DNA from 2 places in the Psychromarinibacter sp. S121 genome. Region 2 is predicted to be linked to the other one. Evidence: riboswitches for the same ligand, from Rfam matches in the RefSeq annotation. Region 2 holds a riboswitch; the other holds the start of a gene.

Region 1 (3,573 bases), on a different contig from region 2:
GGCGCGCCGCGCCAGTAGTCGTCATTGCGGGTCGCGACCAGCTGCTCGTCGTTCAGGTCCTCGACCTCGTAGGGGCCGGTATAGATGCCGGCGCCTTCCAGCGTTTCCCAGTCGCCCCCGGCCGCGGTGACGGTCGGAAGATCGTAGATCAGGAAATAGGACTCGTGCGCCAGAATGTTCGGCAGTTCGGGCAGCGGGGCTGCGCTGCGCACGGTGATTTCCAAAGGTCCGGTCGCCTCGAACACTGTGGCCTCGGGCACGACGCCCTGCACGCCGCTCGAATTGGCGCGGCGGTAGTCGATCACCTCCATCACCGCGGCGGCATCCAGCGCGCGGCCGTTATGGAAGGTGACGCCCTCGTTCAATGCGATCACCCACGTCAGGTCGTCCACCTGCGTCAGGCTTTTCGCAAGCCACGGGGCAATGCTGCCGTCCGGCTGGAATTCCATAAGCAGTTCGGCGACACCGAATTCCTGCATCCAGAACCCTTCGCTGTCGGGGTCCATGCTGTCGATCTTGAACGAGGTCAGAATGCGGATCAGCTGATCCTGCGCGTCAGCGACAAGGGGCAGTCCCACCAGCGCGGCGGACAGGAGAGCAGGCGCGAAAAGGCGTTTGGTCATCGGGATTTCTCTTTCAGGAGTGGGACTGCGCAAGGCGCGCGGTGTGAAACTGGAAGTCACGCAGGGTGCCGCCGCCAAGCAGCACCTCGCGGACAAAGCGGCGCACGGCCGCGCGGTCGGGAAGCTGGAACCAATGGCCCATCGGATACAGCGCGACGACGGGCCCCTTGTTGCAGGGGAAGATACAGCCGGTACGGGTCGTCAGGCAGCGGTCGGCGATCCCCGCTTCGGCGCACTCCTCCTTGAGGATATGCGTCAGGCTGGCGGCGTCGCGCATGTGACAGCGCGGGCCGGTGCAGACCAGCAGGTGAAAATCGAAATCCGGCGGCATGTCCCAGCCGGGCTTGCCCAGCCGAGGCGCCGTCCCTTCGACGGCACGCGGCGCCAGTGACAGCGTCTCTGACAGAAGGCGCGCCATGCCGTTGCCTGTCCGGCTTGGTTCGGGGCCCAGGAACAGGCGCACATCGCCATTGCCCGGCTGCGCGGACCAATGCGCCAGCACGCCCGGCAGCCACGAGGTCAGGCTCTCTGGAAACGGCATGCCCACCGGCTGCACCCTGACAACGCTGTGGCCAGCGTCGCGCAGCCCGTCCAGCGCGGCGAACAGCCCGTCGCCGCGTTCTTCCAGCCGGATCATGCGGTGCGGCAGATAGGTCGCCGCCGCGCAGGCCGCTTCAAGCCGTTCAAGGCTTCGGCGGCTGAGATTATGGGCCGAGCACAGGAACAGGACCGCGTCCGGCCTGTCCTCGGGTCTTATGCAGTCTTCGCCGGCCTTCGTTTCCGAAGGTCCGGGACGTTCATCGGGAATTGGATTCGCCATTGCGCCCTCCGCGCATCTGCGGGGAGGGGCAGGAACCACAAGCAAAGGATCGGCGTACGCCGTCGTATCATGTCAGGCCTCCTGCCGGGACACCCCGCCCGGGTTGAGTTTCTGTCACGATGGCAGGTCTCCTGACTTGCGGGTCGACGCTTGCCCAAGCCTTCCCGGCCTTGTCGGCCAGTGGGTTTCTCGGGGTCGCTCTCCGCTCACAGTTGCGGGGGCAGTCACGGAATTGGCGCCTGATGGCTACACCGCACCGTGTTCCCTTTTCATCCCGGATCGCCAAGGCGCACCGGGAACCATCGCGCGCACTAGACTGGTCCGGGGACCGGGCGTCAAGGCAGATGTGCCCCCATCGCGGCAGGCGGCGAACGGGTGCGGGGAAATTTTTTTCCGGTGGTCTGCATCCAAACGCGCCCTTGCCCGAGTCCTAGGGGTATCAAGGCCGCGGATCCTCTGCGGCCGGATACGAGGAAAGGACGAGTTCCATGCTCAACAAGTTCTCCGCACTGACCGCTTTCGCCCTGATGACTTCCGCGACCGGCGCGTTCGCCGCGGGCCACGGCGGCCTGATGGCCGTTGGCCTGTCGGGCGACAAGATGCTGCACAAGATCGACGCGACGACCGCCACCGTGACCGCCTCGATGGAAGTCGAGGGCGTTGACAAGCTGCTGGGCATCGACCTTCGCCCCGCCACCGGCCAGCTGATCGGCGTGACCGACGCATTTGAGATCGTCGAGATCGACCCGGAAACCGGCATGGCCACCGTCATCTCGACGATGGACACGGAGCTTCCGATCATGGACGACGCCCCGGTGATCGTCGACTTCAACCCGATGGCCAACAAGCTGCGCTTCATGTCGGGCACCACCAACCACCGCGTCGACATCGAAAGCGGTGCGGTGACCGTTGACGGCTCGCTTGCCTTCGAAGAGGCCGACATGCACGCGGGCGAGGCACCGGCCATCGTCGCTGCCGCCTACATCAACTCGTACGGCATGCCCGAGAGCACCGCGATGTACGACATCGATTCGACCATCGTCGCCGTGATCCAGCAGATTTCGCCCAATGACGGCACGCTGGCCGCCATCGGCAAACTGGGGATCGACGCTGCCGACACCTATGCCTTCGACATCGCCACCGACGCCGACGGCAACAACACCGCATGGCTTGCGGCGGGCGGCATGCTGCACACCGTGTCGCTGGAAGACGGCTCGGTTCAGGAAAGCTGGGAAATCCAGGACGCCGGCGACGCCGTGCTGCGCGACATCACCTTCATGACCGCGATGTAATCGGCGGAACGAGACCGGCCGGCGCGGGCATAGCGACCCGCGCCGGCCTTGCCGAGCACCATGCGGGATACCTTCTTCATCGAAACCGGGCAGCCGCCGCCAGCCAGAGGTTTGACAGTCTCACCTCCGCCGCTAACCTCGGAGATGTGGGCGGTGACAGAGGGTGACCGCCGGGAGGATACGGGTCAGCCCTTCATGGACCATGCAGCCTTGCTGAAATCCTGCGCGGGCGGCGACCGGCTGGCCCTGCAAAAGCTGATGGACGCCGAGGGTGGCCGGATGCTTGGGGTCGCGCGCCGGATGCTGCGCCGTGACGACCTGGCGCAGGACGCGGTGCAGGAAGCGCTGGTTCTGGTCTGGCGCAAGGCGCACCAGTTCGACGCACAACGCGGCAGCGCGAAGGGCTGGATCTACACCATCCTGCGCAACCGCTGCCTGACCTTGCTGCGGTCCGAGGATCGCGAGGTCGCCACCTCGCCCGAGCGCCTGTCGGCTTCGGAAGACGCGCAGGTGATCGACACGGCCTTCGACAGGCTTGCGGACACGACCGACCTGCGCCGCTGCCTTGAAGGGCTTGATGTTCAGACGCGGCGGGCGATCCTGTCGTCTTACGTTCTGGGCCATAGCCATGGGGAAATCGCGGGGCGAATGGAGGCGCCTCTGGGGTCGGTGAAATCGTGGGTCCGCCGCGGACTGCTGAAGCTGAGGGAGTGTCTGTCATGACAGACCGTTCTCTGGATATGCTGATCGACGAGATCGTGCTGGGCCTTGCGGACCCGGCGGATGTCGCGCGGGTCGAGGCGATGGCCGCGGACGACCCCGACATAGCCGCCCGGCT
Region 2 (3,573 bases):
GGCTGCGGCAAGGCGAGGCCCGAGGTCTCGATCACGATGTGGTCGGGGGGCGTGTCGCGGTCCAGCAGCTTTTGGAGGGTCGGCACGAAATCCTCGGCCACGGTGCAGCAGATGCAGCCATTCGACAGCTCCATCACGTCGTCGTCGGTGCAGGTCTCGTCACCGCAGCCTTTCAGGATATCGCCGTCGACGCCAAGGTCGCCGAACTCGTTGATGATCAGCGCGATGCGGCGGCCGTTGGCGTTGGCCAGCATGTGGCGGATCAGGGTGGTCTTGCCGGACCCGAGAAAGCCGGTAACGACGGTGGCGGGGATCTTGGCGGGCATTGCGGTCTCCGTTAATGGGATCCGATGGTCAGGTTGACGATCTGTGTAGGCTGCGAGGGTGGCAAGGCGCTTGCCGCCCGGCTGAGGGAAACGATGGACGACGTCGAGGTCGTGCATGCCGGCTGCTTGCAGGTCTGTGCAAGGTCGGCCGGAATGGCGGCGCAGGCCGAAGGGCGCGCGACATATGTCTTCGGCGGGCTGAGCGAGGCGGATGCCGATGATATCGCCAGGTTCGTGGCGGCATATCGTGTCGAACCCAAGGGCTGGATCGCGGACGCCCGGCCGCTGAGGCGGTTGCGACATTGCCTGGTGGCGCGTGTCCCGGCCATGCCCTAGGGCCTCAGCTGCACAGTGGCCGCAACGGGGTTGCCGTCCACGGACAGGGTTTCGTGGCTGTTGGCGTTCAGGGTCACGCGAATTTCCCGGGCATCCTCGGGCAGGCCGGACAGGTGATACCAAGGCCCGTAGACCCGGTTCAGTTTCACACCGTCGACATAGATATGGGCGTGGCCCTCACCCGGTGTATGAACCGCGTTCACGTCTTCCGGGGCAAAGCGGAAATGCTCGGTGACGATGTGAAGGTTCCATGCAGAGTCGCCTTCGGGAACGAGGTCCAGCGTCAGGGTCGGGGCCGGGTCGCCGGCGGGTAGCAGGGCATCGTGGTCGTGCGACATAGAGCTTGAGGTCATGTCGTGCGCCGTGTGGTCGCCGTGGTCGTGGCCGTCCAGGGTAATGCCCTGCGACGCAGCGTACAGAAAGCCGCCGCCGGTGCCGAAGAACAGGCCGATGACAAGCATCAACAGGGGTTTCATGGCGCGTATCCTTGACGAAAAAGCGCCGCCCGGTCGGAACCGGGCAGCGCGGCGTGTTCACGAGGTCAGGCCGGTTGCGGCGCGCCCTGTGTCTCTCGTTGCCAGAAGAAACCGGCAAAGCAGCCCAGCGTGACCCAGGCCGCCAGCCCGACGCCCAGTGCGCGGCCGGCGAACTCGCCGCCAAGCTCTGGCGGCACCGGTCCGGTGAACACCTCGGGCTGTGGCGCGCCGATGACATGCGGCGCCAGCAGCAACACGACGGCGGCGCCCCACGCGGCCCAGTTGCGACCGAAGGCAATCAACGCGACGGCGATGGCCGAGGCGGCAACGGTGCCGAACCACCAGATCTGACGCGCCACCACGTCGGCGGCGGCGACACCGGGCAGCTCCGGCGGCAGGCTGAAGGCCGGCGCAAAATGCACCGCGACGAACCCGCCGAGCCCCCACAGGATGCCGCGCCGCGCGTCGACCGAATGGCCGCGTTCGGAAGCAAGCGCCATGGCGCCGACCATGATGAAGGCATAGCCGGTATAGACCAGCACGGTGAACAACACGCTCAGCCCGTCGCGCATCAGGTCGATGCCGCCCACGTCCTGATGGGCCGGGACGGTGCTTTCGGACCCGAAGTGGATCAGGTCACCGCCCTCGTAAAGCTCTGCATGCAACAGGACCGGCTGGACGAAATACAGTTGCAGCGCGGCGGCAATCAGCCCCGCTGCAAACCCAGCGAACAACGCGCTGGTGAAGACCTTGCCGTACATGGATCAGTGGCAGGGAAAGCCGGTGGCGTGGCGCACGTCGTGAGCCGCGTCATGCAGGGTTTCCGCCTGGACGTGGCCGGTCACGAAGATGATTGCGCCGCCGATCAGCAGCGCGGCGATGAAAGCGCCGATGGCCGAACCGCTGGCTGTCTGGCTGGTCTGTGTCGCAGTCGCGTTCATGTCGTTCCTCCTCTTGCCGTCATCCCCGACGACAGTTTCAGGTTTCATGCACGGCTGGTCTCCTGGCTTCGCGGGTCACTGCGTCTCGCCGCCTTCCCGGGTCCGAATTGAACGGAAACCCAGTGGCATCGTGGCGGGACGCTCGCCGCTTACAGTCGCGGGGGCGGCTTCGGCTTCGGGCCCCGATGTGGGTCACCACGTTCCGAATTCCCAGTTAGGCCCTGCGTGCTTGGCACGACTGCGGGCACCGTACGCAACCTTTCTGCGCATGCGGGAACGGGGCGTCAAGGCGGATTGCGTTCCGTGTGCGTGTCCCGAGGCGGCGTATCGTGGAGAAGACGGCGTGCATCCCGCATCGACAGCAGGGGCCGGGCGGGTTTCGGGTCGGGGCCCATCAGTCGCCGTACCGCCTGCCGCGAGGCGGGGGATAATCCGGCCATGGCCTGAGGGCCGGGCCAGAAGGTTTCGCAGGCCAAACCCTCGGCCACGACCAGCGCATGACGACGCGTGACGAGATGGATCAGCGGGTCTGCCGCAGAAGCAGGCGCAGGGCCGATCCGTGGCCATGCGGTCAGCGCGCGGGCGGGAACCAGCGCGTCTAGGTCGGGAAGCCACACGCGGTGCTGGGCGCTTAGCAGCAAGCCGCGGGCGGGACGCCCCGGGCCCAGTGCGTCGGTCCGGAACCGTATGGGCCGCATCGCGGAATTGGCCGGGCTGCGCAGCACAAAGTCCAGCCGCGCCGTCCCGCCATCGAACAGGCGCAACTGTTCGCCGCCATTCAGCTGTGCGGCCGCGCGCCACCGTCCATCCGCCAACAGAATACGGCTGCGCGGACCGAAGCATGGTGGCCACATGCTGCTATAAGCGTTGATCCCGTAGGACCCGTCATACCGGCCGACCACTGTAAGTGGCACGCCGTCGGGCGGTTTCAGACCCTGCGGGACGAAGCCGTGGATCGTGAACGCGTCATTGGCGAGCGAGATGAATTGCAGGATATAGGTCTGCCCCCCGGCACCCTCGACATTCAGCACGTACTCGGATTCGATGATGGTCCCGGCCGTGTGGAACGCGCCGTCGAGCGTGTAATCTGCCGCCAGCGTCTGTTCCAGCCCGGCATCGTCGTCGAAGTACGTATTGGTGGTGTCTTCGACGAGCACCTCCTGAAAGGTGGCGCCGTTGGTCAGCGTGACGGTATCGGTCCCCAGCGCGAACTGGTACCCGCCGTTGTCGTTGAACCCGCTGACGTTGCTTGTCGAGATCTGGGAGATCTCGAAGAAATTCAAAGCATACTGTGGCATCACCCTTCGCACCCGGCTACGCACCAAGGGATATCCGGTCGCATATAATTCGACGTTAAAGCCGGTTGGGCGCGCGGCAATTTCTCAATATCTTGGGGATAACGGGCCCTTTCCCGCCACATGCAGCGCGTCAGCGTTGACTCATCTGCCACGCCCCGGAGAATGGCGGGAACGAGAATCAACCGGGCAGCAGTTC

The links. Region 2 has a riboswitch for cobalamin ahead of ACP156_RS20470 (CbtB domain-containing protein). Riboswitches for the same ligand answer to the same signal wherever they lie in the genome.
Region 1: linked by a shared signal. The riboswitch ahead of ACP156_RS13035 ((2Fe-2S) ferredoxin domain-containing protein) and the one ahead of ACP156_RS20470 (CbtB domain-containing protein) in region 2 are both predicted to bind cobalamin.

The regions. Positions count from the first base shown of each region.
Region 1 covers NZ_JBNAGE010000002.1:936,684-940,256, reverse strand. The annotation lists gene ACP156_RS13040 (ABC transporter substrate-binding protein) at 1-623, opposite strand, end outside; gene ACP156_RS13035 ((2Fe-2S) ferredoxin domain-containing protein) at 637-1,443, opposite strand; cobalamin riboswitch at 1,548-1,762, opposite strand; gene ACP156_RS13030 (DUF4394 domain-containing protein) at 1,971-2,735, shown strand; gene ACP156_RS13025 (sigma-70 family RNA polymerase sigma factor) at 2,931-3,458, shown strand; gene ACP156_RS13020 (anti-sigma factor) at 3,455-3,573, shown strand, end outside.
Region 2 covers NZ_JBNAGE010000004.1:411,103-414,675, reverse strand. The annotation lists gene cobW (cobalamin biosynthesis protein CobW) at 1-326, opposite strand, end outside; gene ACP156_RS20485 (DUF1636 family protein) at 351-662, shown strand; gene ACP156_RS20480 (hypothetical protein) at 659-1,138, opposite strand; gene ACP156_RS20475 (CbtA family protein) at 1,204-1,899, opposite strand; gene ACP156_RS20470 (CbtB domain-containing protein) at 1,903-2,079, opposite strand; cobalamin riboswitch at 2,115-2,346, opposite strand; gene ACP156_RS20465 (Hint domain-containing protein) at 2,364-3,362, opposite strand.